2 regions of the Brevibacillus sp. HB1.1 genome follow, and region 2 is predicted to be linked to the other one. Evidence: a T-box and tRNA genes for the amino acid it is inferred to sense, from the RefSeq annotation. Region 2 holds a T-box; the other holds one or more tRNA genes.

Region 1 (6,900 bases), on a different contig from region 2:
TTGGGACAGAAACCAAGAAACGATGGGAGATGACGGCAACTCGCCAGTACACGGCTCTTGTGAGATCTGTTCCACTCCCCAGCTCCAGTCACTTCTCGCTTTTAGTTCTGTAATCGTGTCATAAATCAAGATGTCTCTCACCGGAATCTTGATTCCTCGCTGATGCAATCGATAGGAAACCTGAATCGCCTTGATCGAATCCCCCCCTAGTTGGGAAAACGGGTCATGTAGACCAAATGGTGAACGACCAAGCACGTCCTCGTACACTTCTACCAATAGCTTGTCAAACTCGTCACGAGGACTGGTTTCATCCTCCGCACCTTTTCGCTCCATGACCGGTTCGGGAAGCTGTTTCCGATCTACCTTGCCATTTGAGGTCAGCGGAAACTGTTCAAGCTGCACGATTTGCGACGGGATCATGTAGGCGGGCAATCGACTTGCCAGCTCTTCGCGGAGCTCTTTTTCCCGGAAAGATGCTTCCGTGATCAAATAAGCACAAAGGTACTTACGCCCCCACGTATCCATGCGATCGATCACCACTGCCTCACGCACAGAAGAATGACCAAGTAGCTGCTGTTCAATTTCACCCAATTCAATGCGGTAACCATGAATCTTCACCTGATAGTCAGCCCGTCCCAGATACTCCATGACTCCATTTGGTCGATAGCGGACCAGATCGCCCGTCTTGTACATCACTTTTCCTGGCGAAAACGGATCGGGTAGGAAACGCTCTTGCGTCAATTCCTCGCGGTTAAGATACCCCCGTGCCACACTATCTCCCGAGATGAAAAGCTCTCCTGTCGATCCGATCGGAATTGGCTTCCCATATGAATCCAAAATGTAGAGCTGCACGTTACTGATCGGATGTCCTATCGGTACAGATCCCTCGACATCGATCTCTGGATCGTATTGATAGATCATGCACCCGACTACTGTCTCGGTAGGGCCATACTCATTGAGAATTTCGATTTGTCCGTTCCATTTCGCATGAATCGCCTCAGCCAGACTCACCTTCAAGTCCTCACCGCCCACAATCACTCTCTTTACTGTAGTAGAAGGCAAAGCGATTTCTTGCAGCAAAAACAGATGGGCAGGTGTCAGCTTTACGACATGGGAGCGTCCATCGCTAAAGATGCGCGATAACACAAACTCTGAATCAGAGTTCGGATAGATAACCATCCGATTTCCCTTTACCAACGGGCAAAAAATGGACGTAATCGTCAAATCAAATGCCAGTGAGGAATAAAAAGCAAACGCTTCTTCAGGACAGGAGAGATAACGGTCTTTTGCCCACGAAATATAGTTGACTAACCCTCGATGAGAAACCATGACCCCCTTCGGATTTCCGGTAGAGCCTGAGGTATAAATAACATAGGCCAAATCCTCTGGCTGATTAACCGATTCCAGGATTGCCCCATCATTTAGATACAGGGACGAATCACCGAGCTCCAGGATTACTTTGGACCACGAAATAACCTCTGTTCGCGAGGTGTGTCGAAGCAACAGGTCCGCTCCAGAATCAGATAGCAGATATTCGATGCGCTGAGAAGGGAGTTGAGGGTCAATCGGAAGGTAAGCCCCGCCTGCTTTTAGCACGGCCAACAGCCCGATGATCATCTCTGGCGAATGATCTGCTAGAAGCGCAACAATAACGCCAGGGCCAACTCCTCGGTTACGCAACGACTGAGCGAGTCGATTTACTTGATCATGCAGTTCCTGGAATGTCAGCATGCGCCCCTCTGACTCCAATGCAACTCCCTGTGGCGAGCGTTTAACTTGCTCTTCAAACAACTGGACAACCGTCTTCTCGCTGGAATAGGAAGCAGCTGTATCGTTCCACGTTTTGAGCTGTAGTGCCAACTCTTCGTCAGCAAGGAAGTTCAGATTGGACAGTGGTACTTCTGGATTCGCGATCATTTGATTGAGCAGCCTTACGAGATGATCCGCTATTCGATCAACATCATTTTCCGTGTACTCGGCGATCTTATAATCCATTTCCAGCGTCAATCGTTCATCTGTAGCCCATTCCCTGATAATTACTTGGAGCGAATACAACTGGTGACCGTTGTAAAACTCCTCATTCGTCACGGAATACCCACCAATGGTGAAGGGCAGCTGCGTGCTGTAATAATTTACACAAATCTGAAACAGGCTGTCATAGCCATGTTTCTTCAATTCCAATTCTTGAGCCAGCAAATCGTACGGATATTTCTGATGAAAAAAACAGGAAGTCAATTCCCTGTTGACATGTTTAACATAATCGAAGGCATCCATTTCCATCGGAACTGCCAGACGAAATGGCATAGTGCTGGTGAACATCCCGAATATTTTGCGCTCCACTTTGCCTGAGCGATTTAACAGCGGCGTACCAATCACGATCTCTTCTTGCCTCGTACAACGCTGAAGGTAAAGACTGACGAGAGCCACAAACAAGGAATTTAGCGAGCATTTCATCTGGTCTGAAAATTGGCGTATTCTTGTCGAATCTTCACGGTTGAATGCATAGACTTTACGCTTGCCCTCGGTCGTATCTGTTGCCTTTGCTAATGTCGTGATCACAGGCAAGCTCTGAAACTTGTCCCGCCAATATCGCTTGTCCTTTTCAAATCTCTCAGACTGAGAATAGGCATGCTCCCTGTCGACAAAAGCTTGATAAGCGTGTTCATCTCCTACATGAACGGAACCGCCTGCTAACAACGTGTCATAATAGTGAGCAATTTGTTCTGTCATAATGGAGATGGACCAACCATCAGCAATCAAATGGTGAAACTTTACAAAATATCCCGCTTCTTCGTCACTCAGTTGAATCAGACAAAAGTAGAATAGAGGCTCCTGTCCGATCGAAAATGGTTTTGCAAACAAAGCTTGCAGGAATTGTCTGCACCGATCAGGGGCATTCGGTTCTTGTCTGAAATCAAATACCTGCAATGGCTGCGGTTCGTACTCTCCAACAAACTGAAGGACTGTCTCTTCTTCCTGATAGTTGAGCCGCAAAGCATCGTTCTTTTGAATGAACAGGTGAATGGCCGCTTCAAGTACATCCAGTTTCACTTTTCCTTGAACCCGCACCATCCCCCCTAACGTATGGACAGGAAGCTGTGGATGTAATTTTTCCGTATACCAGATACGCTTTTGTGGATGACTTAAAGGATATCCGCCATTCCATTGCTTCTTATCCTGATGCAATGCATTTCCCCCCTTTCGGAATTGTGCAGATGTAATCACAATTCGGATATGGCAAAAAATCTAATTGATTACAAATACTTCCATCCCAACTATATCGATGACTCTTCTATAGTGTCAAATGAATTTTCCATTAAATGTTATTTCAGAAAATTAGATGAATTCCATCTCTTTTTTCCTTTTTCTAGCGCTGCATAGAATGGAAAAAATTTTGTGCACACTATTGATTTTGGCTGTCTTTTCACGTAGGATAAAATGTAATATATTGGCAAAAACACCCCCTGGAAGGATGAATGTGATTAGATGTCTGTGACACTTCGTGAAGTAACCCTGGAAAACTGGGAAGAGTGTATTGAACTGGAACCTACTCCTGAACAGAGTGAGTTTGTTGCCCCGAACCTCTACTCCATAGCCGAAGCAAAGTTTCAAACTACATTTGTCCCTTTGGCCATATACCATGAGGATACGATGGTTGGCTTTGTCATGTATGGGCTTGACCCCGACGATGGAAACTACTGGATTTACAGACTCTTAGTTGATGCCAACTATCAACGCCAAGGCTACGGACGTGCTGCGATTTCGCAAGTCATTGATATACTGAAAGCAAAAGACGATTGTCAAAAAATTGTCATTGGTTATGCTCCAGCCAATATCGCAGCCGAAAACCTTTACGCTTCACTCGGATTTCAAAAAAATGGCATGGTTCTGTTTGGCGAGACGATTGCAGAATTGAACTTTTAAGCTAGCTATTTTCGTTCCCCGAAAATGAAACAGCGGCGACCTAAGACCTAAAAATCAAGTCTTAGACTCGCCGCTGTTTGAATTGTTTTTTCGTATATGAAAAAAGCACACCTTCCATGTGTCTGTAAACACCATGGTTAGTGTGCATTCGTTTTAAATATGGTGCCGGTGAAGGGACTTGAACCCCCACGGTTTCCCTCACGATTTTGAGTCGCGCGCGTCTGCCATTCCGCCACACCGGCATGTAAAACTATGAAAAAATAACACATCATCAATAGAAAATTAATGGTGGGGAGAGACGGATTCGAACCGCCGAACCCGGAGGGAGCAGATTTACAGTCTGCCGTGTTTAGCCACTTCACTATCTCCCCACAATATGTGCTGTCTTTCTTCTGCGTTTACTTTCTTCAACCAGAAGCGACATTTATTAATTTACCATGAACTTTGTTTGACGTCAATATATTTATTTGGATTGACTCTCTTTTTTCGCCAAAATCTCCTGTGCCCACTCGTGGAAGACGCGCAGTGCCTCGTCTACTTCTTGAAATATTGCTTCTTCCTCACAGGAGTATTCCGGGAAGTCAAGTATGCGGTTTTTACGAATCTTCACTTGCTCTTCTTCGCATTTTATCTCCAAGAAGTAGGGAACGGCTTCATCTATCCCATAGTTGTTTTCTAAAAACTCGTAGGTACGTACCCACTCCAGAATTCGAACTTCCGATGCCTTTAAACGAAGCACCTGTTCCAAGGACATAATAGTTTCATTCCCGTAGTAATACATGTTATTCAGCCCTTCTGCATGAAAATGGACGGAGCCGTGACTCCGCCCTGTTATTGATGTGATAGATTAGATCGAGGAAAGTAGCTCTCTCAGTTCTTTGACAATCACTTGCTGGTAGCCAGTACCTTCTCCATATTGCTCGAGCATTTCGGCACGTGCCACTTTGATCTTGTCTTCATAATCTGGGGCGTTTCGATCCGGGTTTTGCTGTTTAAACGCCGTCATGACAGCTTGGACATGCTTCGGTCTCGGTCCCCATTTTGCCAGAACATGCCCGCCTGTGTCCGCAAAAATAACAACAGGGATCGCCCGACCGCCCATCGTGAGAAACTCATCCATGAGATCGAGGTGTTCTTCCATCACCATAATTTCCACGGGCATGTCTGTTTCTTTCAAAGCATGCAAGACGACTGGCAAGTTGCGAACGACGTCGCCACACCAGTCCGCAGCCAAAATCAAGCATCTGAGGTCATCACGATGCTGGAGCGAAGCAAAAAACGCACGGTCTTGTTCATCCGTCCATGAAAATGCATCCGACCAATTTTGGTATGTATCCTGATTCTTTGTCATGCTTTCCACAAACGCCTGTGGCTTGAGCCCCGTACGGAATTTATGTGCTACGTTTGCCCCCATCTTTTCTCCTCCTTTTGTATCGCTCGCCTATTCTTGGTTTTTATTTGCTGCTTCGTTTGCTTCCTTCTCTTGATTAGCCAGCTCCATCATTTTTTGCAACAAGATATGCTGTGGCATGTGCATGAGACGCTCCAAAGGTACCTGAAGAGCTTCCGACAGCTTGACAGCCGTCTCTGGTGATATTTGTAATGGACGCATGTCATTTTTGCCCCTTTCCCTTGCTTTTATCAGTCCCTTCAGTATAATACACAGCCGTTAAACCTGCCAGCATACAAGTCTGGTACTCTGAAGCCTTTAAATAACAAGCTAACATCATTGATTAAAATGACATTAGCTTGCTAGGCAGCAGATGAAATTAGGAGTTTACGAATCCCACTAGATGAAAAAGTCGTTTATTTGGTCTGCATTCTTGCCTATTTGCCAAATAAGCATCCCCAGTATCACGTATTTGAATAAGACCAGCCTTTTCCTGGCTCGAATTTTGGGGGCAGAGAAAGCCCAATCTTTTCTTGGTTATCAGTCACATGGCTGTCATCCCCACCAGTTACACATCGTCATCAAGTACTTTGTGACATGTTGGCTCTACTGAACCACTTTTGACCCATTTACTCACCTCTCAACTCCTCATAAAAAATGAAAAAAGAGCCACACGAAGGGACTCTCTCTCATAAACCCAATATTCCGCACATGGAAAAGGACGAGCTATGGCTTTTGCTTAGTGAGGATGCATGGTACACCTAAGCCGATCGCGCCGGGCTGGGACATCTGTTCCAGATATGCCAACCCTCGTGCACATTGCTGCTTGCATACTTGACATGTATGGGACGTTACGATTTTCAACTGTACTTGATTGGGGTGCTGTCGCGAATTCTTCTTTTTGATCTTTTTGCCCTTGGCCATCCGTTTTCCTCCCTTTGCCCTAGATCACTCCAGTCTATGAAGGAGAACACCCCCGCTCTTTAGGCAAACATACAAAATCAAGATATTCACTTGCAAAATGGGCCTTGTCATACGTGTCTACAAATAGAAAAAGTCGCCGGAGAATTCTCTCCAAGCGACTTATGAGCCTTCCCTATGGCTTTGGACTTAGCAACTGGCGCAGTTCTAGCTCCAGTGTAGGAGCATCAACCATTCCGATTATCTTCTTTCGTACGATTCCATCTGTGTCAATCAAGTAAGTAGTTGGAAATGCCATCACCTTGTAACGGTTCGACACAGTACCAGCTACGTCCATTGGTATCGGAAATGTCAGCTTGTAGGTAGTGACAAAGGCCATAGCTGTTTCCGGGCTGTCATTGCTCGTGACGTTCACGCCATAGAGATCAACCTGTCCACCATATTTTTCGTAGACTTTTTGTAAATCTGGCGCCTCCAGCTTGCATGGTCCACACCAGGAAGCCCAAAAGTTCAAGACTACTGGTTTTGCCCTTTTTCCTTCTACCTTGTACGTCTGCTGGTCTAGTCCTGTCAGTGTAAAATGAGGAGCCGCAAAGCCAACTTCCGGTTTTTGAACCTCTGCTACGATTGCGGCCGTTTCTTGAGGCTTTTCCCAAACAGCAAGT
Region 2 (6,900 bases):
TTACCAAGCAGTTGGTTCCAAAGGAAAGCAGCTTTGAGATGCCTTCCCTGAAAGGAATTGCCATAAACATTGTGAAAACCAATATTACCGATAGCGAGGGCAATGTCGTCAAGGTCATCGGTTAAGACCGTAGCGCTGTTTTGGCGAGGAGGAGAGTCAGTCAATGAATCAGGCAGCAGAAGCATTTCTAAACGAAGTATGGACTTCCATCCAAGAAATTTACAAAAAAGAGAACCAGCGGATCAACGAGATCAAAGACTGGAGTCGACTGCAGGTGGGGATCAAAGACTACCTGAGAGTGGCATGGAGAAAAGGAAAACTCAATTGGGCCAATGGCAAAATCCACGTGGATGTCCATGAACCTTACAGTTGGAGTGACGACTCGTACAAATACGACGCGGGTCCTTACATGGAGGAGCTTACAGAGGAAATTCTCATGCAAGAATTTTTTCCCGCACTGTGTGAACGCATGGAATCCCTTTTTCATTCCACCGACTATGCTTCTCACTTTTTTAATTACCGCTTCGAGCTCGTCTTCGAATTCGAGTGGGAACAATCGATGCAATGCCATACTCACCATTTCGTAAACGAACAAAAACGCGAGAGTCTAAAACAAGCATTGGATCAATTTATTGAGACAAAAATTAAGCAGGAGCTTCCCGTACGTCCGAATGAAAGAGATGATTTTTTCTTTGCTCATTGTCTCGTCAATCCCGATTTGATGGAACAAAAGCAGGAAGTTATCGAACCGCTTATCCAGCGTCTTAGCGAAAAGCTGCGCTCCAATAAAGAACGCAGTGATTCATGGACATACTACTTTACTTTGGCTTTAAAAGGCTGGGCGGATGAGCGTTTTTTAGTCAAATTTTTCGATCGTACCGGGCATTATGGACTGGATTGGGCTTTGAAACCTGAGCAGGAGCGTCAAGAACCAAAAATGGAGGAGCTGGACTTTTTCCTGTACATCGCTCTCGCAATTGGTAACAAGGAACCAGACACCCGCAAGAAGTTTCTGGACCTCGCTGTTCAGCTCGGTTCCAAGCAGGCTACGGACTATGTAAAACGGGGCAGCGGTCGCTTTGAAAACGAGTATAAAGGCACTCTGATTCAAGCAAGCGCCAATGACGTTTTGCAAGCGATCGACATCCGTATCGTATCTGAAGAAGAAGCCGCCTACGGTGAAGCACTAGATTTTATCAACGGTCTTTTGCGTGAAGGTTTTCCCAAAGGGTACAAGCTCAAGCTGAAGAGCAGCGAAAAGCACTACCTACCAGTAAAAAAGCTGGCGAAGTCAGGTCTCCACCAGTTTTTTGCGAATGCGTCCCGTTATCCTGTCTTATACCCGAAAATCGCAGAATATGCCGAGCTTGCGATGGAGGAGTTTGCGTGGTATGGGGATGTAGAGCCTAGTGAGAAATCCGTCATGCCTGGCACCTATGCGGTATTGGCTCTCGGCTTGTCTAGCAACGATTATTTTCCACTCTTTCGTCGCTATATGGAGCTGGTCGACACGGAGCATCAGTCTGCTCAGGACGATTTTGCTATTGCGTTTATCGAGGCGCATGGTGTAACCGTAGAGAATATGCCAGTACTCGTCTCTCTGGTGCTTGGCAGTAGCGACTCGGCGAAGCCTTTGAAAAATATCACCATCGATCGTGCAGAACTGGTGGACGCACTCATAGGGGAGCTTGCAGCGATGGAAGATTACCTGCGGGAAACCGTTATTTATCGCCTTTTCGGCGGGAATAAGAAGCTCGCACAGGCGGTAAAGAAGGAATCTTCCCCGATCAAAGACAAGCTTGTACAACTGCTAGCCTTGGTCGAATAGCTTCATTGACAATATTTAGAAGGCCATGCTATATTGAATTCAACTACATGGAACGGAGGGTGAATCATTTGCGCAATTGTTTATTTATTGGAAAAGCCAATCCTATAATAAATAAACAAGAAGCCAATTTCACCCGCAAATTTATATCTTGAATTCCTGTATGGTTTATTTTCCATATAGCGTTTTCTAGAACGAGAGCAAGATGCTTCTGTTTATTGGACAGAAGCATCTTTTTTTGTTGTCAAAAAAGGGGGTGATACAGATGAACAAAGAGTAAAGGACGAGAAATGGAAAAACGAAATGGGGAATCCAAATGGTTGAACTGCACAATATCACGATCACCACCAAAAAAGACGGCAGGCCTCTCATTCAAAATTTGCATCTGACCCTGCAAAACGGTGACAAGATTGCCATCATCGGGGAAGAGGGAAATGGAAAAAGCAGCTTATTAAAATTGATTTACGCAGAACAAATGATTGCCGAGTATTGCACATTTGAAGGGAAAGTGTTGAGAAACGAATGTTCCATGGGTTTTCTTTCACAGGAGCTATCGGACGAAGAAAAACAAATGACCATTGCCGACTTCTTTGCCGAAAATCAATGGACCAAAGAACTGGTAAGAGCGATGGATGATCTCGGCATTCATGCATTGGATTCAGATAAAAGGATGGGTGTTCTGTCCGGTGGTGAGCGTTTCAAATACCGCTTTTTAAGTCTGTTGGCACAGAAGCCTGATGTTCTATTACTGGACGAACCCACGAATGATTTGGATATTCAAACAATGGAATGGCTAGAAGAATTTATCCAACAGACGGCTATTCCTGTCATATACGTATCGCATGACGAAACATTTATTGCGAATACAGCAAACGGTATCCTTCATATGGAACTGACGAAGCGCAAACAAGTACCCAAATATACGTTTTCAAGAGAACCATATGAGAATTACCTCGCGAATCGTGAGAGCCACTTGAACAAACAAGAGCAGATAGCCAGAAAGCAAGCTACTGATCATCGAAAGCAAATGGAGAAATGGCATGACGTTTGGAATAAGGCAGAACATCAACATCGGAACGTATCCCGCTCAGACCCGCGACTGCAAAAGAAAATCAAGTCTCTGAAAAATCAAAGAGAGCGTATGGAGAAAGCATCGGAAACGTTTCTAGAGGCACCAAGTGTAGAAGAAGCAAGCGAATTCCGATTTGATTCTGCGGTACATGTGCCTGGTAGTAAACAAATCCTCGAGTTTTCATTGGAAGTACTGCAAATAGCGAACAAACAGCTATCGAAACAGATTCATTTATCGATCAAGGGACCAGAAAAAGTCGCGATTATTGGGGAAAATGGAATCGGAAAAACGACGTTGTTGAAAAAGATCATGGATGAGCTAGTCCAGCACTCGTCATTAAAGATCGGTTACATGCCCCAAAACTATGAAGACCGACTGGTTTCAACGAAAACACCGATTGAATTCTTGGAAAGAACCGGGAATAAAGATGCGATTACCAAAGCGTATACGCATTTAGGCAGTATGAATTTTACAAAAGAGGAGATGCATCACCCCATTAAAAACTTATCTGGGGGACAGAAAGCGAAATTGCTTCTGGTAAAAATGATTTTGGATCAGTGCGAAATATTAATACTGGATGAACCGACCCGAAACTTTAGTCCTTTGACGACTCCTGTTCTGTGCCGCGCCTTAACGGCTTTTGACGGTGTGATTATCAGTATTTCGCATGATCGACGGTATTTACATGAAGTCGCAACAACTGTTTATGAGCTAACTGCCGAAGGTCTCATGAAAATAAAATAAAGGATAGTGGCGGAATCATTGCTACATGGTTGACATTGCTATTTGAATTCAATATACTGACTTTAATTTCATATGAAACATACGTTGAAAGAGCCCAGTAGCAGCTTATTCCCTGTTCTAGAAAGCCGGGGGTTGATGGAACCCGGTACACAATAAGCGAGCGAATTACACTCTGGAGTATCTCGGGTAATGCCGAGCGGAATCGCGAACGATAACTCGCTACGAGTGGCATGAATGGCCTGCGTTAACGCTTGGGTCCATTGGTGCAAGATGGGTGGTAACACGGTTATTCAATCGTCCCTATGTCTACAATAGACAAGGGGCGATTTTTTGTTTTTTTACCATAGGAGATTGAAGGAGTGTATGGCAGTGAATATTATCGACGAACTCGAATGGCGCGATGCCATCAATCAGCAAACAGATGCAGAAGGACTGCGAGAATTAACGAATGAAAAAGCAGTCTCGTTATATTGTGGTGTAGATCCAACAGGTGACAGTATGCATATCGGTCACTTGATTCCTTTCATGGTACTGAAACGCTTCCAACTAGCTGGTCATCGTCCGGTCATTTTGATCGGTGGTGCAACAGGTACAATTGGCGATCCGAGCGGCCGTCAATCCGAGCGCTCTTTGCAAACACTGGAACAAATTCAGGAAAACGTCGACAAACTCACCGCACAGATGAAAAAGCTGTTCATTACAGAAGGCGACAACCAAATCCGTTTGGTGAACAACTACGACTGGACGCATAAGATCAATGTCATTGAATTTTTGCGGGATTACGGGAAAAACTTCAGCATCAATACGATGCTTGCCAAGGATGTTGTATCGAGCAGACTGGAAAGCGGCATTTCGTTTACGGAGTTTTCCTATCAAATTCTGCAATCGCTGGATTACCTGCATCTGTACAAACATGAAGATGTTCAGCTGCAAATTGGCGGCTCCGACCAATGGGGCAACATTACTAGCGGTCTCGATCTGATTCGCAAAAAAGAAGGATCAGAAGCAAAAGCATTCGGTCTCACCATTCCTCTGATGCTGAAGGCAGATGGTACGAAATTCGGGAAGACAGCAGGGGGAGCCATCTGGCTTGATCCAAACAAAACAACACCATTCGAATTCTACCAATTCTGGGCAAATACCGATGACCGCGATGTTGTGAAATACTTGAAATACTTCACGTTCCTTTCTAAAGAGGAAATTGACGAGTTGGCTGAAAAAGTACAGACTGAGCCACACAAACGCGAGGCGCAAAAAGCGCTGGCGGAGGAAATGACGAGATTTGTACACGGTGAGGAATTGCTGGAGCAGGCGAAGCGTATTACAGCAGCTTTGTTTACTGGTGATATTAAATCGCTATCGGCAGATGAGATCGAGCAAGGTTTCAAAGAAATGCCGACGTACGAATCTACGCTCGAAACGAAGAACATCGTTGACTGGCTTGTTGAGATCGGCATTGAGCCATCCAAGCGTCAAGCACGTGAGGATATTACAAAAGGCGCTATTTCGATGAATGGCGAGCGGGTTTCCGATCTGGAACTGGAAGTAACGCCAAGTCTCGCTATCGGCGGTCGCTTCATCATTATCCGCAAAGGCAAGAAAAACTACAGCTTGGTAAAATTGTCTCAATAGATGAAGGAATAAGAAGCTTCCCTGGAAACCTGAAGGGAAGCTTCTTCTTTTAATTGCATGATTTTCGTGTTTGACAGTCCTCCAACGTATGATTGTGGAAGGACAGCGCTTTGCGATCTAAACTATAGCTGATAAAAGTCAGCAACGATGCTACGATCGCGACAATCGCACCAACCCAGGAAACATCAATGAGTTCCCGGTTTGTCGTAATAAATCCACCCAAAGCTGATCCGAGGGCGATCCCAACATTGACTGACACAGGAGTTAATGAGGAAGCCAAATCTCTGGCAGCCGGGAAATGTTTATCGGCCAAATCAATAAAATACAATTGCATCGTGGAATTCATGATATAAACGACCAAGGCCATAAATGATAAGCTGATGAATCCACCGAGAAGGGTATGGGACGAAACATAAAGAGATGCGAGAATAGCGGCTTGCATCAGATACACATACCGAAGCTTTCCAATCCCGTTGTGAGCTGCCAGTTTTCCACCAATCAGCGTGCTAAAGATCGAAATTACCCCGTACAGTAAAAATACGAGACTAATCGTTTGGTCCGGCACGAAGAGCACTTCTTGCAGCAAAGGAGTTAAATACGTATATACCGTATAGGTTGCTGCGATACTTAAAGCCGGGATAAAAAAAGCGATGATGATACGTGTATGGGTCAGTAACCCGATTTGTTTTTGCAAGGAACTGCTCGATCCCTTCAATCCTTTTGGGATGGTCACTGCACTGGCAAGGAGAGATAGGACGCCTAGTAGAGCCGCAAACCAAAAGGCCATTTGCCAACCTCCCCATTGCCCAATAAAAGTACCAAGTGGCACCCCAATAACGCTGGCGATCGTGAAGCCCGAAAAAATGATCGAAATAGCGGTCCCCCTTTTCTCAGCAGGCATCGTTTCACTGGCAACCGCCATGGCAAGTGCAATCAAAACCCCGGTCACAACGGCAGTCAAGATTCTGGAAACAAGAAGCAATACATACGTCTCGGATAGGGCAGTTAGAATATTCCCTGTAATAAAGATGCCGATCAACGTAAGCATGAGTGGATACTTGGCAAATCGGCTGAATATCGCAGTTAAGATCGGTGTACCGATGGCAAATGAAATGGCAAAGGCTGATACGAGCGATCCTACTGTTGAAATCGAAATGCCCAACTCGAATGCCACATCACTAAGCAGCGAGATGATGACAAATTCACTCGTACCTAGAACGAAGGTCAATATAAATAAGGTAAAAGTTAAGGACTTTTGCTGTCTGTTCAAAAGCTGAATCTCCTCTCCACATGTTCGATTGTTAAGCTTTTTCTACGGCAATCTGGAGCTCGGCGACATAAGAGTCCGGGTCTTTGGGATTTTCACGACGAACACAAATTTCACGACGCGGCTCATTCTCTTTGATCCGGTATCCATTTCGTTCAATCCATATCGCCAATTCGACACTCGCAGTGCAACGGCATGTCGTCCGGCAATGATGGATGAGTGTAGCCATCAACGGAATTTCCGGCAATCGCTTAACGGTAAAAGGTGGTTCGGTCTGCAAATCGTGAGTAAGCAAACGCGCCACTTCCACATCCATGTTGTCATCGTACTCCTCACAGCCATGCCAAAGAACCATTCTGG

Evidence for each region. A T-box is a leader RNA that pairs with one kind of tRNA and senses whether it is charged. The one in region 2 lies ahead of tyrS (tyrosine--tRNA ligase), so its partner is inferred to be a tRNA-Tyr.
Region 1: it encodes a tRNA-Tyr, which carries the amino acid that the T-box ahead of tyrS (tyrosine--tRNA ligase) is inferred to sense. The anticodon was not compared.

What each region holds. Positions count from the first base shown of each region.
Region 1 is NZ_JABMIV010000001.1:150,804-157,703, forward strand. It holds gene edeP (edeine non-ribosomal peptide synthetase EdeP) at 1-3,186, opposite strand, end outside; gene edeQ (edeine self-resistance N-acetyltransferase EdeQ) at 3,487-3,924, shown strand; tRNA gene HPY27_RS00660 (tRNA-Leu) at 4,085-4,166, opposite strand; tRNA gene HPY27_RS00665 (tRNA-Tyr) at 4,211-4,295, opposite strand; gene HPY27_RS00670 (hypothetical protein) at 4,388-4,705, opposite strand; gene HPY27_RS00675 (thioredoxin family protein) at 4,772-5,338, opposite strand; gene HPY27_RS00680 (YycC family protein) at 5,366-5,536, opposite strand; gene HPY27_RS00685 (hypothetical protein) at 6,041-6,238, opposite strand; gene HPY27_RS00690 (TlpA family protein disulfide reductase) at 6,411-6,900, opposite strand, start outside.
Region 2 is NZ_JABMIV010000002.1:247,338-254,237, reverse strand. It holds gene HPY27_RS06080 (suppressor of fused domain protein) at 1-125, shown strand, start outside; gene HPY27_RS06075 (DUF6138 family protein) at 164-1,828, shown strand; gene HPY27_RS06070 (ATP-binding cassette domain-containing protein) at 2,142-3,641, shown strand; T-box leader at 3,717-3,946, shown strand; gene tyrS (tyrosine--tRNA ligase) at 4,005-5,273, shown strand; gene HPY27_RS06060 (MFS transporter) at 5,323-6,543, opposite strand; gene HPY27_RS06055 (MerR family transcriptional regulator) at 6,575-6,900, opposite strand, start outside.